DNA from 4 places in the Neptunicella sp. genome. Region 2 is predicted to be linked to each of the others. Evidence: predicted binding sites of a transcription regulator. Region 2 holds the regulator's gene; each other region holds the start of a gene.
What was found. Region 2 encodes sigma-54, which starts transcription at its own class of promoters, with help from an activator protein. Its sites were predicted from a motif close to GTTGGCACGNNNNTNGNNT; they were not measured.
Positions count from the first base shown of each region.

Region 1 (5,339 bases), on a different contig from region 2:
GGAGTAAATCAAGGAGTAACAAACACAATAAAAACAGGACTGGGCGAGTTAATTGTGCCACCACAATTAATGCACTAATACAGACTGCGGTTAAAAACTCGATAATCGGCAGTTGATTAAACTGGCCAATAAATTCAGACGCGTTGTCGGTGATACCACATATATCAAGTAGTACTTCGAGACAAAAAAATAATACTAGCAGCACACCATAACAAGCCACCCGCTCCAGTTTGGAACAGATTAATTTGGAAAATGGCGTAGAAAACTGCATTAAAATTTAACTACCTTAATGGCTAACATCGTCGATTTAATATAAACAAGTGGCAAAAAACGATAAATTTGAGCAACTATAATACCAACCATAAAGACAGGGATAAAGAGCTATTAACTGGATTAATCAGCTTGACCACATATAAATCAATAAATATTAAAATAAATAATTTTAATATATTGTTTTATAAATAATTTTTAAAATTAAAGCCTCACCAAAAACAAAACTAATAAAGGCAAAAACCAGGAATAAAACACTTTAATACAGTTAAAAAAGCAAAGTTGGCATCGAAAAACACAAGAGGACAACATAAATGAAACATGTTATTAACTTTGAGTTTGATCAATGTTAACCATGCATATAAAAAAATCCGATAAACATTGGTTTATCGGATTTATTACAAAATGGTTGCTAACCGAGCAAACTAGCTGATTAGACGGCTGTTAATCCACCATTAAGAACGTGGTGCACGTCCAGCTTGCTTACGCAAGGTTTCAGTCAATAGCTTTTTACGGATACGGATACTTTCCGGAGTAACTTCGACCAGTTCATCGTTATCAATAAATTCCATCGCTTGTTCTAACGATAATTTAATCGGTGGTACCAAAGTTTGTGCTTCGTCAGTACCCGATGCACGTACGTTGGTTAACTGTTTACCTTTAAGGGCATTAACAGTTAAGTCATTATCACGGCTATGAATACCAATGATCATGCCTTCGTATACTTCGACACCGTGACCGATAAATAAACGTCCACGCTCTTGCATGTTAAACAAGGCATTCGTCAACGCTTTACCTGTGGCGTTGGCAATCAATACACCGTTCTTACGTTGACCGATAGTGCCGCCTTTATGGGGACCATAATGATCAAAAGTGTGGTACATCAAACCGGAACCTGACGTTAAGGTCATAAAATCAGTTTGGAAACCAATCAAGCCACGGCTTGGCATCACGAAATCCATACGGATACGGCCTTTACCATCTGGGGACATGTCGGTTAATTCCGCTTTGCGGGTACCTAACTGTTCCATAATGGAGCCCTGATGTTCTTCTTCACAGTCAATGGTGACCGTTTCAAAGGGTTCTTCCAGCTTACCATCAACCGTTCTTACAATTACTTCAGGACGAGATACCGCTAATTCGTAGCCTTCACGACGCATGTTTTCAATCAGAATACCCAAGTGTAATTCACCACGTCCCGACACTTTGAATTTATCCGGATCCGGTGTTTCTTCAACACGCAACGCCACGTTATGCACTAATTCAGCTTTCAGACGGTCCAGAATATTACGTGACGTAACGTACTTACCTTCTTTACCCGCAAATGGAGAAGTATTTACCTGGAAGGTCATTGTAACGGTAGGCTCATCAACCGTTAATGCAGGCAAGGCTTCAACGTTATTTTGATCGCAGATGGTGTCAGAAATTTTAAGCTCACCTAAACCAGTAATCGCAATAATATCGCCCGCATTCGCTTTATCCACTTCGTGACGCTCTAGTCCCAAGTAACCTAATACTTGACCTACTTTACCATTGCGCTTAGTGCCATCAGCACCAACAATGGTAACTTGTTGATTGGTTTTAACTGAACCACGAGTAACACGCCCCACACCGATAACGCCTACATAGGAGTTGTAATCCAGCTGGGAAATTTGCATTTGGAATGCGCCGTCAATATCCGCAGCAGGAGGAGCCACGTGTTCAACAATAGTTTCAAATAACGGCGTCATATCAGTGCCGGCTTGATCCGATTCTAAAGATGCCCAACCATTTAATGCAGAGGCGTAAACCACTTGGAAATCAAGCTGCTCATCAGTCGCTCCCAAGTTATCAAACAAATCAAATACCTGATCCATAACCCAGTCAGGACGTGCGCCTGGTTTATCAATTTTGTTAATTACTACGATGGGTTTAAGACCTTGAGCAAAGGCTTTTTGGGTTACAAAGCGGGTTTGTGGCATTGGACCTTCTTGCGCATCAACCAGCAGTAATACCGAGTCAACCATCGACATAACACGTTCTACTTCACCACCAAAGTCAGCGTGTCCCGGAGTGTCCACAATATTAATGCGGTATTCGTTCCACTTAATGGCAGTATTTTTGGCCAGGATAGTAATCCCACGCTCTTTTTCTATATCGTTGGAATCCATCACACGCTCTTCGGCTTCACCGCGACCTTCGAGGGTGCCTGATTGCTGTAATAACTTATCAACCAAGGTTGTTTTACCGTGGTCAACGTGAGCAATAATTGCAATATTGCGAAGCTGCTCGACTGAAGGAAGTTGTGATGTCATGTTTTTCTCGATTAATTAAATAAAAAATATTCTTACCGGGGTTTAGCCAGTATGGCTTTAATTCTTCAAATATCAGCTAGAATTAGCGACCCCTATAATGCTGGCGGCGGATTGTACAGGGTAATGAGCAAATTAGCGACGATACTTTATCAAGATAAGCTATTTTTTAGATTATTTAATCTGCACGCCATATTGACCGGTTATAACTTTTTCCATTCAAATGTCATTATTAAACGTTTTTTTATTACAAATGCACCATTATGCACCATAATGATCCACTCTGGATCATTATGGTGCGACAAATCCATAAGGCGACATAACATCGCACCAGCCTAGAGCCTATATTATCTGGATAAAATCAGATACGCTTAATTGGCATGATTATAGCTATAGATTCACGTTAGTAATTTTGAAAATATATTTCAGAAATATCTTTAACGTCTTTGTACTTTTACCGGAGGACATAATGTCAGTAGAAAAGGCTTTAGAATTAATTAAAGAAAGTGAAGCGAAATTTGTTGATTTGCGTTTCACTGATACAAAAGGAAAAGAGCAGCACGTATCAATTCCTGCACATCAAGTTGATGAAGAGTTCTTCGAAGAAGGAAAAATGTTCGATGGTTCTTCGATTTCCGGTTGGAAAGGTATCAACGAATCAGACATGGTGTTAATGCCAGATTCTGCAAGCGTTGTTATTGACCCTTTCTCAGAAGAAACTCAAGTCAATGTTCGCTGTGATATTTTAGAGCCTAGCACTATGCAAGGTTACGAACGTGATCCACGCTCTGTTGCTCGTCGTGCCGAAAATTATCTTAAAACCACCGGTATCGGTGATACTGCATTTTTTGGTCCTGAACCAGAGTTTTTCTTGTTTGATGACGTAAAATTCAACGCAGACATGTCTGGTTGTTTCTACAAAATTGACTCTACTGAAGCGAAATGGAATTCAGGTACTGAGTACGAAGGTGGCAACATGGGTCACCGTCCTGGTGTTAAAGGCGGATATTTCCCGGTTCCTCCTGTTGATTCTGCACATGATATTCGTGCTGCTATGTGTTTGGTTATGGAAGAAATGGGCTTGGTTGTTGAAGCACATCACCATGAAGTTGCCACTGCAGGACAAAACGAAATTGCTTGTCAATTCAACACGTTAGTTAACAAAGCTGACGAAGTTCAAATTTATAAATATGTTGTCCACAACGTTGCACACGCTTACGGTCAAACGGCTACTTTTATGCCTAAACCACTAGTAGGTGACAATGGTTCAGGTATGCACGTGCATCAGTCAATCAGTAAAGGTGGCAAGAACATTTTTGCGGGTGACAAATACGGTAACTTGTCTGAAGAAGCGTTGTACTACATTGGCGGTATCATTAAGCACGCACGCGCGATTAACGCCTTTACCAACCCTTCAACTAACTCGTACAAGCGTTTAGTACCGCACTTTGAAGCACCGGTTATGCTAGCTTATTCTGCGTGCAACCGCTCTGCCTCTATTCGTATTCCACATGTGACCAGCGATAAAGCCCGTCGTATTGAAGTACGTTTCCCTGATCCAACAGGTAACCCTTACCTAAGCTTCTCGGCAATGCTAATGGCCGGTCTTGACGGTATCAAAAACAAGATCCACCCTGGTGATGCTATGGATAAAGACTTGTATGACTTGCCTGCAGAAGAAGCGGCAGAAATCCCGACTGTATCAAGCTCGTTGGAAATGGCTTTGGAAGCATTGGATAGCGATCGTGAATTTTTGACCGCTGGCGGTGTATTCACTGATGATATGATTGATGCTTATATTCAACTAAAACGTGCCGACGTTGAAAAGCTAAACATGACTACTCACCCAGTTGAGTTTGAGATGTACTACAGCTTATAAGTTCTAATACTATTGTAAAAAGCCCGCGTTACTGCGGGCTTTTTTATTTGCTCAGGACACACTAAACTGAAGACCAGCTCCACACGAAGGTGGCAATCATGAAAGCCCTAACACTATGTTTTTACTTACTTTGTACTGTAACTTACGCAGGCCAGCTGTATAAAGTAATCCAGCAAGATGGCAGTGTTGTTTATACCGACATACCAACCGGGAATGCACAACCCGTTGATTTGTCTTCTGCGAATAGCGCTGTTATGCCAGCCTATCAAGGCAAAATACCGACCACGACTCGCAACCAGAAAGTGGAAAAAACATCTGTAAGTCATCAACTTATTATCAGTTCCCCCACCGAGCAGCAAACCATTCGTAACAATAATGGAGAGTTATCTGTAGTAGCCTCTATTGAACCCAAAGCAAGTGGAATAGCCCAGCTTTTTTTAGACGGAAAAATGCTTATTCAGCAAGCCAGTCTGAATTTTACACTGCACAATATTGACCGCGGTGAACATGTCATTTCGATTAAATTAGTTAGCCAATCAGGCAAGCTTATTGCATCTAGTCAGGATAGGGTATTTTACCTACATAAGGCATCAGTTCTAACTAGACCTAATTAGGATTTTCGAGCTGTTGGCATAATCATCAAATAACTGATGCACCAATTTAGTGCGCAGGATATAGTATTCAGATGCTAGAAAAATCTCAACGAGTTGATTTAACCCAATATCTAACCAGCGCCATTATCTTAGTTGATGATGAACTGACTATTCTGTCTGCCAATCCAGCGACTGAAACACTAATGGAAATTAGTATAAACCGGTTACTGGGTTTACCTCTTCCAGAGTTATTTAGTAGCAGCACCCTGCATATTGGCCGTTTATACCGAACCCTAAAACAAGCCA
Region 1 covers NZ_JBLWWF010000016.1:3,197-8,535, reverse strand. The annotation lists gene ACTD55_RS13220 (hypothetical protein) at 1-271, opposite strand, end outside; gene typA (translational GTPase TypA) at 726-2,564, opposite strand; gene glnA (glutamate--ammonia ligase) at 3,031-4,440, shown strand; gene ACTD55_RS13205 (DUF4124 domain-containing protein) at 4,539-5,054, shown strand; gene glnL (nitrogen regulation protein NR(II)) at 5,126-5,339, shown strand, end outside.
Region 1: the regulator sigma-54 is predicted to act here: its motif matches at 2,936-2,954, upstream of glnA (glutamate--ammonia ligase).

Region 2 (5,339 bases):
CCTCCAGTACCTTAAAAAGAGAGATGCCGATGCTCGTTGCAGCAACGTTGCTTGGCATCTATTTTCTGGCGGATCAAAAACTGACTCGCACGGAAGGGATAATTTTACTAGTTGGTTTCTTCGCCGCTATTTTTGCCGTTTGTTGGCTATCCATGCATGCCGATAAAAAAGACAAACTAGAACAAGAAATCAGCCAAGAATTAGATTTGAATGTTGACACCCCAAAAGCACTTTTCTGGTTGGTTGTCGGAATGATTCTGCTGCCTCTTAGCGCTCAATACATGGTCGGTTCAGCAGTCAATATTGCCAAATTTTTTGGGATGAGTGATTTGGTTATCGGCCTAACTATTATCGCCATCGGCACCAGCCTACCGGAATTAGCCGCCAGTGTTGCAAGCATGCGTAAAGGCGAAGATGACATGGCACTGGGCAATATTATCGGATCAAATATATTTAATATTCTTGCTGTATTGGCCATGCCGGGCTTAATTGCGCCGGGAATTATTGATGCTAACGCGGCGGGGCGTGATAGCTACGCCATGCTGGGACTGACTTTATTGCTCGTCCTGTTCAGCTTTAATTTTCGCGGACAACGTCGAATTAATCGTTGGCAGGGCGGCATGTTACTGGCATTGTTTGTGCTTTATCAGATAATACTGATCGGATGGTAACTAACCTATGTCCCTAATCACAACGCTTTACGGTGAAATAGACTCACGACTTATCACTAAATTAGCCCGCATCAAACTATTGGCTTGCGATGTCGATGGCATATTTTCTGATGGGCGCATTTATTTAGGTAATGATGGTGAAGAACTAAAAGCCTTTCATACCCGTGATGGCTATGGCGTTAAAGCGATTCAAAAATTAGGTATTCAAGTTGCGGTCATTACTGGACGTTCATCCAATATTGTTACCCAACGCATGACCAGTTTAGGTGTGACGCACATCATTCAGGGTGAAGAAAACAAAGGCCCCGCGTTACAAACATTGGCAAACAAGCTTAAATTGGACAGCAACCATATTGCAGCAATGGGTGATGATATGCCAGATTTAGGCATGTTTGATGAAGCAGGGATACGCATTTCAGTAGCGGATGGTCACCCATACGTTCGTCAACAAGCTGACTATATTACCAGCTTGCGCGGTGGATTTGGCGCAGTACGCGAAGTCTGTGATTTAATTTTACATGCACACAAAAAACTAAATCACATTCATGGAAGCAGCACATGAGCAAAGTGTCGATCAGTATATGTTTACTGTTTTTACTGGTATTAGTGCTTAATTTTGAAGACTGGCTAACCGATTCACCTACCCAAACAACAGATAAAACCGAAGAAGCCTGGCGCCCCAATTACCAAGCCAATAAAATGCAAAGTACGTTGTATGATAAACAAGGTGAAATTCACCATCAGGTTTATGCAGAGCATATGGAACATTACCAGTTACTTGGCTTTACTTTATTTGAGCAACCTCAATACACCATATTTACCACGGCACAGGAGCGTCCTTGGCACGTCAGCGCGGTGGAAGGTACATTATACGATGATAATCGACTGCATTTAGAAGATAATGTGGTATTACAAAGCACCGATAAAGAAGGGTTTATTCAAACCATGAAAACCGATTTCATTGAAATTGACCTGAATAACAACACCCTCTCTTCCGATCAGTTGGTAACCATTAGTGGCAAGAACTTTGTCGTTCAAGGCACTGGTTTTACCGCTAATTTAAATAAACGAACTTTTGAGCTACTTAATCATGCTAAATCGACTTTTTCACCCAACCTTAGCCATTAAAGCGGGTTATCTGGCATTACTGCTGGTTCCCCTACATGCTTTTGCTGATAAGGCTGATTTCAAGCAGCCACTGGAAATATTATCTGAAAATAACAAAGCAGACGGCATCGAAAAATCCGGATTCTACCGTGGTAATGTACATATTACCCAAGGCAGTTTGGTGATTGATGCCGATGAGGTGGATGTGATAGCCAAAGATGGTCCTGGCAGTGAAATTTTTATTGCTCGTGGCAATCCCGCCAGCTATCAGCAAAAGTCTGATGATGGCAGTATGATTAAAGCCTTAGCCAACGAAATCAAATATACCCTGGGCGAACGGGTATTAACGCTTACCACCAATGCCGAACTGCACTTACAAAACAGTATGGTTAAGGCCGAATTTATTGAGTTCGATATGGAAAATGAACAATTTAGTGCCAACGGCAGTAACGATGACGATGGACGCACGATCACTATCTATCAACCCGGCACACAGGAAAAATAAGATGGCAACCCTTAAAGCCACCCATTTAGCCAAATCCTACAAATCCCGTCAGGTGGTAACCGATGTGAGTTTACAAGTCTCTACTGGCCAAATTGTTGGATTATTAGGGCCAAATGGGGCAGGTAAAACGACCACCTTCTATATGATTGTCGGCTTGGTTCCTATCGATAAAGGTCAAATTTTTATTGATGATCAGGAGCTGACTTTGCAACCTATGCATGTTCGTGCCCGCAAAGGTATTGGATATTTACCGCAAGAGTCATCGATTTTTCGTAAATTGACGGTATGGCAGAACTTGATGGCGATTCTAGAAACTCGTAAAGATCTGAGTAAGGCTGAGCGCGAAGAGCATGCAGACGCCCTGTTGGATGAGTTCAACATTAATCATATTCGTAATAGTCTTGGTATGAGTTTGTCGGGTGGCGAACGGCGACGGGTAGAAATTGCCCGCGCATTATCTGCCGATCCGGAATTTATTTTGCTTGACGAACCCTTTGCGGGCGTCGATCCTATTTCTGTGACCGATATAAAGAAAATTATCAATCACCTCAAAGACCGGGGGATTGGCGTGTTAATCACCGATCACAATGTTCGTGAGACCCTTGATGTGTGCGAAACCGCCTATATCGTTAGTCATGGAGAATTAATTGCCCAAGGCAATGCCGAACAGGTGCTAAGTAATCAACAAGTAAGGGATGTATACCTGGGCGAGCAATTCAAGCTATAGTTAGCAAACAAAACATCAACCATTAGCAATGTAACAGCCTTAGCTGGTTTTTGAATTAACGGGACACGACAAGACGTAAATGAAGCCCTCATTACAATTAAAATTTAGCCAACAACTGACCATGACACCGCAGTTGCAGCAAGCCATCCGGCTGTTGCAATTGTCGACCATCGATCTTCAGCAGGAAATTCAGGAAGCCTTGGATGCCAATCCACTATTGGAAGCAGAAGATAATCAGGACTTCCCCGAAAACGAAAACAAAGATTCAGATAATGACTATGAAGCCAGTGACAGTATTGAGTCTGGTGATGCTCTAGAGAAAAATGAATTACCCGACGAATTACCTATCGATTCAACCTGGGATGAATATTACAGTGCATCCTCGGCGCCAGCCGCTCCCATTAGCGGTGGTGATGATGAACAAATTTATCAGGGTGAAACCACCGACAACATTCAAGAACATTTATTATGGCAAATGCGCCTGACCCACTTCAGTGAAACAGATATCGCGATTGCCACTGCCATTATTGATTCTATTGATGAATCCGGTTATCTCACCGTGTCTACTGAAGATATTCTGAATAGTCTCGATAATGAAGAAGTCGACATTGACGAAGTGAATTGCGTATTAAAACGGGTGCAAATGTTCGATCCTGTTGGTGTTGGATCACGAACACCGGCCGAATGTTTGATGGTACAGCTTAACCAGTTTGCCGCTGACACCCCCTGGCTAGAAGAAGCCAAACTGCTAATTACCCAATACATGGATTTACTGGCCAGTAAGGATTATCGCACTCTGATGCGCAAGGCGCGCCTAAATGAAGAACAACTGCGGGAAACCATACGATTAATTCAGACCCTTAATCCACGTCCCGGCAATGCCTTAATTACCACTGAGCCAGAATATGTGATACCGGACGTATCGGTGATGAAAAAGAATGGCCGCTGGGTTGTCGAACTGAATCCCGATAGTCTTCCCAAACTCAATATCAATCAGCAATATGCGGCCATGAGTCGCAGTGTCAAAAATACCAGCGACAGTCAGTTTATTCGCTCACACATGCAAGAAGCCAAGTGGTTTATTAAAAGTCTGCAAAGTCGCAACGAAACTCTGCTCAAAGTGTCCAACTGTATTGTGCAGCAGCAACAGGGATTTTTTGAATATGGTCCTGAAGCGATGAAACCAATGGTGTTAAATGATGTCGCAGAAATGGTGGATATGCATGAATCAACCATTTCCCGTGTCACCACACAGAAATATATGCATACCCCCAGAGGGATTTATGAACTGAAGTATTTCTTCTCCAGCCATGTCGCCACTGAAAATGGCGGTGAGTGTTCGTCCACTGCAATACGGGCATTAATTAAAAAGCTGGTTGCGGCAGAAACACAAAGTAAACCTCTGAGTGATAGTAAGATTGCGCAATTGTTGGCCGATCAAGGTATTATGGTTGCTCGGCGAACCATTGCAAAATACCGCGAATCATTAATGATTCCACCGTCTAACCAACGTAAAAGTCTGCTTTAACGGAGCAGCTTGAACGTCAAATTTAAGGAAGTCGCGATATGCAAATCAACCTGACTGGCCACCATGTCGAAATTACAGACTCACTACGTGATTACGTAGATAATAAATTTACCAAACTGGAAAGACATTTCGATCATATCAATAACGTCCATGTAATACTTAACGTCGAAAAGCTCAATCAAAAAGCCGAAGCGACGTTACATCTACATGGTGCTGAAGTCTTTGCTACCTCAGAGCGTAATGATATGTATGCAGCAATAGACAATTTAATTGACAAGCTTGATCGACAGGTGATTAAGCATAAGGAAAAAGTCAGTCGGCATTAATCCATATTAAATGACTCAGTAAAAGCAGTAATAATTAATGGAAATTAAAAATATACTCACTCCCGGCTGCACAGTTTGTGCAGCCGAAGATTCCAGTAAAAAACGTATTTTGGAAACCATCAGCAATATTGCTCACCAAGCATTGCCGCAATTGAGTTCGGATCAAATACTCGAAAGTCTGTTATCCCGAGAGAAAATGGGCAGTACCGGTATTGGTAATGGCATTGCCCTGCCCCATGGGCGACTGGCTGAACTGGATAAAGTACTGGGAATTTTAGTTACTTGCCAAACACCAATTAGCTTTGATGCAATTGATAACAAACCGGTGGATATATTCTTTGCTCTACTGGTACCCGCGGATCAAGCTCAAGGACATTTACAAACGTTGGCTACCATCGCCGGTAAATTAAGCGATAAAGATATTCTCAAACAAATACGTCAGGCCGAAAGCAATCATGAACTTTATGAGGCGATA
Region 2 covers NZ_JBLWWF010000001.1:9,091-14,429, reverse strand. The annotation lists gene ACTD55_RS00090 (calcium/sodium antiporter) at 1-671, shown strand, start outside; gene kdsC (3-deoxy-manno-octulosonate-8-phosphatase KdsC) at 679-1,233, shown strand; gene lptC (LPS export ABC transporter periplasmic protein LptC) at 1,230-1,799, shown strand; gene lptA (lipopolysaccharide transport periplasmic protein LptA) at 1,762-2,283, shown strand; gene lptB (LPS export ABC transporter ATP-binding protein) at 2,285-3,010, shown strand; gene ACTD55_RS00065 (RNA polymerase factor sigma-54) at 3,090-4,538, shown strand; gene hpf (ribosome hibernation promoting factor) at 4,577-4,864, shown strand; gene ptsN (PTS IIA-like nitrogen regulatory protein PtsN) at 4,902-5,339, shown strand, end outside.

Region 3 (5,339 bases), on a different contig from region 2:
ACATATGGGTGCTCATCAATATTTGTTACAGACTTATAGTGGATTAAAGCAGTACCAAAAAGCACTTGATAAAGCATCAGAGATCCTTTCTTTTGCACCGGATAATACCCCTGCGCTAATAGCACTAATTGATGCGGGTAAGAGTTTAGATAAGTCATCTGAAATAGATGACATCATTTCAAAACTAATAAAAGACTCAAACGATAAAAAGATTGCCTTGGCAGTTAATGCCAAAGCACAAGGTAATGCGTCAAAAGCGATAAGCATATTAACCAGTGTTGAGCTCGATTTTCTGGGTTACATGACATTAGGCGACTCACAAGTACAAGCCAAAGACTTTAATTCAGCGATGGCGACGTATAAGAATTGGGAGTCTGCCTACCCAAATGCGTTAATGCCGGTAGTCAGGCAAATAGGCTTACTTGAACTTCAGAGCGATAATGAAGGTGCACTGGCCTTGACAGAGGCGGGATTAAACAAATTCCCTAACAGGCACACCTTACTGTTACTGAAACTCCATTACCTGACTAAACTAAACCAGATTAAAGCCGCTAACGACCTGTTAGCTCAAATTAAGAAACAAGATGACAAAAGCGGTGCAGAATTACTACCTTATTATGAGGGGTCATTAGCACTCAACGAGAAAGATTTCAAAAAAGCAGAAAAGTTACTTTCCGAGCATCACAAAAAATCACCAAACTTTACTTCCGCGACAATGCTTGCAAAAGCTATGCTAGGAAATAACCAAATTGATGAAGCTGAAAAAGTATTGATAGAACAACTAAATAGCACTAAAAATCCACCCAAAAGCTTTATGTATGGAGTCGCAAACTTTTATACATTTACCAAAAACTACGAAAAAGCAGGCCAAATTTATGCTCAGTCAATTGATAAATATGGCGAAAATTTGCAAGTTCTCAACAATCTGGCTTACAACAGAATACAGAGTGGTGATATTGAAGGGGCTAGAGTGCCTGCACAAAAGGCTTTAAAACTGGCTCCAGATATGCCGCAAATATTAGATACAATGGGTTGGGTTGAGTTTAAAAGTGGCAACTTGGATCAAGCTTATCAATATCTAAGTTCAGCAGCTAAAAAAGCACCTAATATCAACGATATTGTATTACATCTTGCAGAAGTATTAATCGAACTTAAGCAATACAGTAAAGCAAGTTTAATGATGCGTGAGATGAAAGATCTAAGCTCCGTTCAGCGTAATACGCGAACTGAACTATCAAAGAAAATTCCTTAACACACTCCAGTGGCAGCATGATTTTGATAAGCATGCTGCCATGCCCGCTATACTAATCTGCTTGCTTTAACTTGATATAATGGTATCGAGCCACATGCTGTGCATGATGAGATTGATCAAAATAGGTGGAAGAGCATCACCACAGTTTAATTTACTTGTAGGGGTACTCCTATTTAGCTGTATGTGGATCCCAAACATCCCAACTCAGTATCTTTCTCTTGGCTGGAAATTATTCCAATGCCAATCTGCGAATAGATGGCTGTCGCGCCAAATCAAAATCAATTTATTAACAGCGCCAAAGTCGCGTTGACTGAACGGTTGATTAGAACATATAAGCGAATGAGAAAACCGGCAAGGCGAGCGAAGGTTTAAGGCAATAGAATATTAGTAGTAGAAGCGTTGTACGATAGCTAAATAACCCAATGCCAAATAACCTCAACTCTGTATAAGCAACGCCCTACAGCACAGCCATATTTGCCCAGCTATGCGTTATTCGCAAAGGGTTTAGAATAACTAAACCACTTGGCGAACGCCTTTATCTGAACAAATCTGCCTGTGCTGTACCTTTATCTTCTCTCGAACAATAGTTGAAATTACTATAACCCTTTAAAATATAAGAAGTATTTCAAATAAAAACGACATTTCTTATCCAGAGTTGAGGTTAAATAGCAAAAATAAAAAAACCGCCAGAACCAAAAGTTCTGACGGCCTCAATAGTACTAATATTTCTTGTTTTGCTTACTTCTGGCGTCTGCGCGAAGCACCAGCCAGGCCCAACAGGCCTAAACCCAAGATAGCAATTGAAGATGGCTCTGGAATTGAACTACCACGGAAATCCGCAGTTCCAAACAATTCTAAACCGTCAGGAGTTGCGCCTGAAGGGATAGGTTGGAAACTGGTACTAAATACCCAGTCAGCACCGTCAGTTTGTGTGTCGGTATCAAAGTTGCCCATTGCAGCACCACCAACAACATCTAGTAAACCGCCACCAAGACCGGCATCAGTACCCGCACCGTATGAGCTCAAGGTTGCATCGATACTGGTCATAATACCATGAATACCACTGAAAGTTTCATGTGCTTGCAGCGACAACCAAGGAGTGCCACCATCAACCGCAGTGCTTTTGTCCAGAGCATTATAAGCTGTAGATGAGTCAACATAGAAGTTAATCCAGCCACCAGTGAAGCCAAGACGTGCACCACCACCGTCAGGGATAACACTGGCAATTTCAAAACCGCCAAATTCAAAGGTTAGTTCACAACCACTAGGGCAGAAAGTAGACTGGTTGGTACCATTTAAACCGGTAACCAGACCAAAACCACTTAAAGTATCGACTACGTCATCAGCAGTACCGAACACACCGTCAGCACCTGCATCAAGCAGATCTTCTACTAAATTCGAATTTGAAGTGAAATCAAAGAAACTGTCTGGATCCCAGACTACACCACCAACATTAACTGGTGACGCGATTGCTGAAGCACTAAGACTTAATGCTAAAGCTGCTGCGGAAAAAATTGCCTTATTCATAATTACCTCTACCTCTACATCAACATCAACTTCTACATCAACATTAATATCTAAAATTAAAAAGACTCGTTTAGTTTATCCGTTAAACTCGTTATGAGCCTTACGAACTACCTTAGTTGAAGCAAGCATTGGGCCAACTTTTCAATTAAGTGTAACATGTTGTTTTACATGTATTTTTTAAACTTTGAATTTATATTAATCGCAACTGGCGACATTCACTGTAAAATTTACTGACACCCTAGTTCGGGTAAATGATGCGGGATCTAATTGTTCTGAACGAATTTGCAGCATGAGCATGCCCAACAATGCTCCAGGTGACTCATGTAGAAAACCTGCTTTCAATATACTCGGGTTAAAATTCGCTCCTCAAAGCACAAAGCAGCGGTTTGTGAATATGCTAGATTACCTGTATCCAACCAAAGCCCGAATGTAAATTTCATTTAGCAAGACAATCGCCTCGTCTAGCTAGCACATTTGAAAGTAAGCCCACGTAGAAACGAAAAAACCGCCAGAAGTAACTTCTGGCGGTTCTCAATCAATTATATAAAGGTTTATTGACTTATTTCTGGCGTCTGCGAGAAGCACCAGCTAAACCTAACAGACCTAAACCTAAAATCGCAATTGAAGAAGGTTCTGGGATTGATGTACCACGGAAATCAGCGGTACCAAACAACTCTAGACCATCAGGAGTTGGACCTGCAGGGATCGGTTGGAAACTGGTACTAAATACCCAATCTGCTCCATCAGTTTGTGTATCTGTATCAAAGTTAGCCATTGCGGCGCCGCCAACAACATCAAGCAGCCCACCACCTAAACCAGCATCAGTACCACCACCGTATGTACTCAATGTCGCATCAATACTGGTCATAATACCATGAATACCGCTAAGCGTTTCATGGGCAGTCAAAGATAACCATGGCGCACCACCATCAACAGCAGTACTTTTATCTCCGGGATCATAAGCAGTAGCAGAATCCACATAGAAATTAACCCAGCCACCGGTAAAACCAATCCGAGCACCACCACCATCAGGAATGAAACTGGCGACAGTAAAACCACCGAATTCATAAGTAAGCTCGCAACCGCTAGGACAAAATGCAGATTCGTTAGTACCATTGATACCGGTAACCAAACCAAAGCCATTCAATGTATCTACAACATCATCGGCAGTCATAAACACACCATCAGGACCTGGATCCAGCAAATCTTCAATCAAATTGGAATTTGATGTGAAGTCAAAGAAACTATCTGGATCCCAGACTACACCACCAACATTTACGGCTAGTGCACTTGTTGATAGGCCAAGAGCCGCTGCACCACCAATTAAAGTTTTCTTGATATTCATAATTGTATCCTTTGTATCATTTCATAACTTAAATTATGTACTGTCAGCTCTAAGCTTTTTAACAACGACAACTACACTGAAAAGCTGTACCGACAGTAATAATGCAAAAGAAAAGCCAACCCGCTTAACGAAAAGTTATCATTTTGAAAAATAAGAATAATTTGTAAAAACACTATGATATTTATCTAATAAAGAACATGGGATGTGTAAAATATATTGACACTAGTTTTTTAAGAAGGATTTCATGTTTCTGCGATCGGTCCTTGGCGGTTGACCACTGTGTTTACCAACTCTCAAAAACATCACCCCCGCACCTAATCCAGCAGTTACATGCTGCATTTCCTGCTCCACTGTATTAATGATATCCATTAAAGGCGGGCTTAGATCCGGTTTTGCTAATGAAAGTACACCTGGCGCCGCATATAGCTGTACCGACAGCTTCATTTCGGTACACTTGAGCCAAACTCGCTGTAATTGCCTACCAGTATTAACAATGCCTTTACGAGATACGTCCGAAGCAGTCAATAATAATAAGGCGGGGGATTGTTTAATTGGGTTAACGACGGATTTTTTAGCAATTTGACCACTAGCACCAAGCTTATTCAGCCAGTTCATTACTTTCCAACTACTCATCCACTCAAATCCTTTAGATTCAAATTTGCTGATACCCAACACGTCCAAATTCATACCTGAATCGACTTTTTCTCTAGTAAATGAAACTGTGTTGAATAATTCCTGATGCAGTTGATCAGACTCAAACCTAACTTTTTCAGCTTTATATATTGTTGGAATAATGTCATCTATCTTATTTTTTTGATTAAACCCCAACAACTGGCAGTCAGATTCATTGATCACCGATTGAATATCCTTAATCATTTGATCAGAAACTTCGCCCTCAAATGGAAAGCGCCTGTCAGTGCAACGCAACGGAATTTGCTGTGCCAGAGTGGATTCTTTAGTGAGGTGAACATCATTTGAACTCTCAAAACTAATTTGAGCCACAAAGTAGTGATCAGCATCATTTTCAGGAAATAACGTAACAGATGATTGTAAACCTAAAGAAATTCCTTCCAATACGACTGATTCAATTACCGCTCCCATTGCCAGGTCAGATAACACAAATGTATTGTCGGTAGCTTGACCGCTTAGCAATGGATCGAGAAAAAGCTGTAATATATTATTGCTCAGCCATTTAAATTTGAATGGTTGTGAATT
Region 3 covers NZ_JBLWWF010000005.1:220,571-225,909, forward strand. The annotation lists gene prsT (XrtA/PEP-CTERM system TPR-repeat protein PrsT) at 1-1,252, shown strand, start outside; gene ACTD55_RS05995 (PEP-CTERM sorting domain-containing protein) at 1,991-2,779, opposite strand; gene ACTD55_RS06000 (PEP-CTERM sorting domain-containing protein) at 3,339-4,124, opposite strand; gene ACTD55_RS06005 (hypothetical protein) at 4,347-5,339, opposite strand, start outside.
Region 3: the regulator sigma-54 is predicted to act here: its motif matches at 2,899-2,917, upstream of ACTD55_RS05995 (PEP-CTERM sorting domain-containing protein).

Region 4 (5,339 bases), on a different contig from region 2:
ATTGGGATGGCAATGCTGTATTGGCACCTCCGGTACCATTCGAACTATTCTCGATGTGGCGGCCAAATTATCCGCCAATCCGCAAAAAAGCACGATTGATCTGGCGGATTTAGCGCAAATTAGTGAACTGTGCTGCAAAGCGGATCGGGTTGAGGATATTCAGCTTGATGGCTTGGGCGAAGATCGCCAGCCTGTTTTTGTGGCGGGATTAGCAATCTTAACCGCCGTATTTAAAAGTTTTGATATTGCAGAAATGGCCTATTCCACCAGTGCGTTGCGGGAAGGCGTGATCTATGAAATGGAAGACGGTCTCGCCCGTAATGATATTCGTCAGCGCAGTGCCGAGAGTCTCGCAACTCGTTACGATGTGGATACCGAGCAGGCCCGTCGTGTGCTGGCCACCACCATGCAATTGTATGATGCATGTCAGTCTGGGTGGCAACTCGATAATAACGAATTGAAAAGCATGCTCGGTTGGGCTGCGTTGTTACATGAAGTGGGGTTGCAGATTAATTCCCGCGCAGTACAGCGTCATTCAGCTTACATATTGCAACAAGTGGAATTACCCGGTTTTAATCAGGAGCAGCAGGAGTTGCTTGCGATGCTGGCGGGAGTCCATCGTAAAAAAATTCGGCTGGCTGAATTACCAGAGCTGGATCAATATGACACAGGGCAAGTGTATAAATTGATTGCTTTACTGCGTTTAGCGGTGTTGTTAAATATCCAGCGTCAGGATGACAGCGTGCCAAAGCTTGATGTACAAAGTAAAAATTCAGTTATTAGCCTCACTTTTGCGGATCAATGGCTAGATGAACAACCCTTATTAGCCGCCGATTTAGCGCGGGAAGCCGAACAAATTCACACCCTGAAAATTGAATTGCAGTTTGAATGATTATTGCGACCGACTTGGGGCGATGATAGGTAATCTGAAACAATTGGCTCGCTAAACAACAAGCATTGCTGGCAATCGTTTGACCGCTTCATTTCTAGTGCAAACCCTCCAGTTGTTGTTACTTATTAAATAAATCAGTCATTTCATCAAGGTCAATTAGCGTAATTCGTTTGATTGGCCTTTTATATTTATACCAATTAATCGGCCTGTTGTTGTGACAGGGCATTCTGCTGTGGGGGCTTTTATCTTCTAAAGTTAAGGGGCTGGCACAAATGTTGAAACAGTCGGTATGGATGCGTTAACACAATAATAAAAAATACCCTTTAATTTACTGGAGAACCCGCAAATGTTTGCCGAATTTATCACTAAACACAGGCTAAATGATGATTTTATTGATACAGCCAAGCAGTGGTATGTCCCATTGGCTGAACAACTTGTCGTGCACCATGAAGGTGCAAAACGACCCTTTTATGTGGGACTAAATGGTTGCCAGGGCTCGGGCAAGTCCACCCTCGCTGATTTCATCCAGCAATATTTGGCCGAGAATCACGCTCTGAAAGTGGTGGTACTATCGCTGGATGACTTTTATTTAAGTCGCCAGCAACGCGCTGAATTGGCAATGAAAGTGCATCCATTGCTACAAACCCGTGGCGTACCCGGTACCCATGATATAGCAATGGCAAAACTGGTTCTTGGTCATTTAGCTGAAACCGGAACTGAAGTGGCGCTACCTAAATTTAGTAAGGCGATGGATAACCCGTTGTCGTCAATGTATTGGCCTGTGGTAAAAACACCGGTAGATATTGTCATATTCGAAGGCTGGTGTTGGGGCGTGACGGCGCAGTCTGCCAGTGAGCTTGAACAGTCGGTTAATAGTCTTGAATCAGAACAGGATGAGCGGCGTTTATGGCGCCACTATGTCAACCAGCAACTTAAGACTCATTATGAGCCGCTTTACGAGATGATGGATTACTGGTTGATGTTGCAGGCGCCTAGTTTTGATCACGTTTTTCAGTGGCGGCTGGAACAGGAGAAGAAGCTTGCCGCCAGTACTGACCCCGCAGCGCAAAGTCATATTATGACGACCCGACAAATTTGTGATTTTATCCAGCATTATCAGCGTTTGACTGAACATGGTTTGCAAACCTTGCCGGCCCGGTGTGATCAGGTGTTTAAACTGGATAAAAATCGTCAGATTATCTCACTCAATAGTAAGGAAGCTTATGCTTGAAAACCGTTATATTATTTTTACTGATTTGGACGGTTCGTTACTGGATCACGACACTTACAGCCATCAAGCTGCTGACGCTACGTTAGCTAGACTACATCAACTTAATGTACCGGTGGTACCCAATACCAGTAAAACCGCAGCTGAATTAGACGAATTGCATCAAGAACTCACCTTGGACGCGCCCTTTATTGTTGAGAATGGCGCAGCCGTGTTTATCCCACAAGGGTATTTTCCCCAGCAACCCGATAATACTGAAAGCTATCAACAGTATTGGGTTAAAACCTTTAGTAAAGAGCGACAGCACTGGTTAACGCTGTTAGCGAAAGTGGAATCTGATTTTGCCGGCTTATTTGAACATTTTGCCACCATGAGTGTGCAGCGTATTTGTGACACCACCGGCTTATCGGTTCAACAAGCTGAGCAGGCGGCAGAACGTCATTTTAGTGAGCCGGTGTTATGGCATGGCGATGAACAACAGCGTGAAGCGTTTATCGATGCCTTAGTGGCATTAGGCGCCGATCCGTTGCAGGGCGGACGCTTTATTCATGTTTCTGGTGAATGTAATAAAGGCATAGCCATGCAGTGGTTGGTAGAGGAGTTTAGCCGTCAGGGTGAAGGCGATGTGCAGTATAAATCCATTGCCATCGGGGATAGCCATAACGATATTGCCATGTTGGAGATGGCCAATATCGCAGTAAGAATACTCTCTCCAGTACAACCACTCCCTCAGTTGGCTCGAATACAACACCTTTTTACCAGCACATTACCCGGCCCTGAGGGCTGGAGTGAGTGTATCGAAATTATTATGCAGCAATATTTTAGGAGTAAATAATGGCGGATTTTTATCAAAATGGGGTGGTAACCACCTTACATAATCTGGCCGAACGGCCGGTCGCAGAGTTGGAACAGGAATTGGTTCAGTTTGCTGAGAAACGTCCGATGGCATTGATCTTACCGTCGTTATTTTCCGAGTTGGAAGGTGAGGCGCTACCCAATATTGTAAATCATTTATGTGATGTGCCTTATCTGTCGCAGATTGTGGTGGGATTGGATCGAGCCAGTGAAGATCAGTACCGGCATGCCCTGAAGTTTTTTGACAAATTTCCGCAGGAACATCGTATTTTGTGGAATGACGGCCCACGTTTAAAAGCGCTGGATGCCGAGCTTGCCGATTTGGAATTGGCGCCCAGAGAACTAGGGAAGGGGCGTAATGTGTGGTATTGCATGGGCTATATTTTGGCTTCCGGTAAAGCGGAATCAGTGGCCTTACACGATTGTGACATTTTGACCTATAACCGTGAATTATTAGCCAGACTGATTTACCCGGTTGCGCACCCCAATTTTAACTATGAGTTTTGTAAAGGTTTCTACGCGCGGGTGGCCGATGGCAAGATGAATGGTCGCGTATCACGTTTGCTGGTCACGCCATTACTTAGAGCGCTGAAATCTATTGTTGGTCACAGCCCTTATCTGGAATTTATGGACAGTTTTCGTTATCCATTGGCGGGTGAGTTTTCCTTTCGACGTGATGTACTAAATGACATTCGTATTCCCAGTGATTGGGGACTGGAAATCGGGGTTCTGTCGGAAATGTACCGTAACTATGCCAGTAACCGTTTGTGTCAGGTGGATATTGCTAAAACTTACGATCACAAGCATCAGGAATTGTCTTTGGATGATCAGGCAGCCGGCTTATCCAAAATGTCGATTGATATTACCAAGGCGTTGTTACGCAAACTGGCAACTCAGGGACAAACCTTTAGTAGTGAAACTTTCCGCTCACTCAAGGCAACGTACTTTCGCATTGCATTGGACTTTGTTGAAACTTATCACAACGATGCGGTGATGAACGGGTTAAAACTGGATATTCATAATGAAGAAAAAGCGGTTGAAATGTTTGCCCGAAATATTATGACTGCCGGGCAAAATTTTTTGGAAAACCCGATGGATCGTCCTTTTATTCCTAGTTGGAATAGGGTGGTAAGTGCGATGCCGGACGTTCTTGAACGACTTAAAGAAGCCGTTGAACTGGATTACCAACAATATAAGGAATAATGATGGAGCCGCTCGTTCAGTTACAGGAAAGTGTATTGCATCATTTAGCAGTGATTTATGCCGGTGTGGAAACGGCGGAATCGCTGGAGCAGATTGGAACTAAATTACTGGCCGAAATGAGGTTGGATTCTGCCCAATCTTTGCGGCCAATTGTGCCTCATCAAAACCACTGGGATCAGCATGACGTCGTATTGATTACCTATGGTGACAGTATTGAACAAGATGGCGAGAAACCGTTACAAACCTTACATCGTTTTATGAATGAGCGCTGTAAAGCGGTGATCAATAGCGTGCATATCTTACCGTTTTTTCCTTATAGTTCCGATGATGGTTTTTCGGTGATTGATTATTCCAGTGTGAATGAGGCTTTAGGGAACTGGCAGCATATTGGCGCGATTGCTGATGACTACCGATTAATGTCGGATTTGGTGATTAACCATTGTTCATCGCGCAGTGCCTGGTTTGATAACTTTATTAAAGGTGAAGGTCAGGGCAGTGATTTTTTCTATACCGCGTCACCGGATGATGATTTGTCCACCGTGGTCAGACCGAGAACTTCAGCGTTATTGCGTGAAACGCCTACATCCAAAGGTGTACAGCATGTATGGTGTACTTTTAGTCATGATCAGGTGGATTTTGATTTCCGTAATCCGCAAGTGCTGCTGACGTTTGTATCAATTATTCGTCAATATCTGGATAACGGCGTGCGTTTGTTTCGGCTCGATGCGGTGGCGTTTTTATGGAAGCAACTAGGTACGCCCTGTATCAATCTGGAACAAACTCATGAAGTGGTACGTTTGTTACGTACCTTAATTGAGCATGCCCAGCCGGACGCGGTCATTATTACCGAAACCAATATTCCCAATCGTGAAAATCTGGCTTATTTCGGTAATGCCAATGAAGCTCATGCCATCTATAACTTTTCGTTACCGCCATTGCTGCTTAACACCTTGATTACCGGCAATTGCCAGTATTTAAAAAATTGGATGATGAGTATGCCTCCGGCACAAAATGGCACGACCTATTTCAATTTTATTGCCTCACATGATGGTATTGGATTGCGACCCGCGGAAGGGTTACTGGATGAGCTGGAACTTAATACCTTGCTAACCACCATGCAGCAGTTTGGTGGTCGGGTATCCTGGCGGGTGGCGGATAATG
Region 4 covers NZ_JBLWWF010000002.1:243,966-249,304, reverse strand. The annotation lists gene ppx (exopolyphosphatase) at 1-892, shown strand, start outside; gene ACTD55_RS02470 (kinase) at 1,239-2,123, shown strand; gene ACTD55_RS02465 (HAD-IIB family hydrolase) at 2,116-2,955, shown strand; gene ACTD55_RS02460 (glycosyl transferase) at 2,955-4,178, shown strand; gene ACTD55_RS02455 (sugar phosphorylase) at 4,178-5,339, shown strand, end outside.
Region 4: the regulator sigma-54 is predicted to act here: its motif matches at 1,155-1,173, upstream of ACTD55_RS02470 (kinase).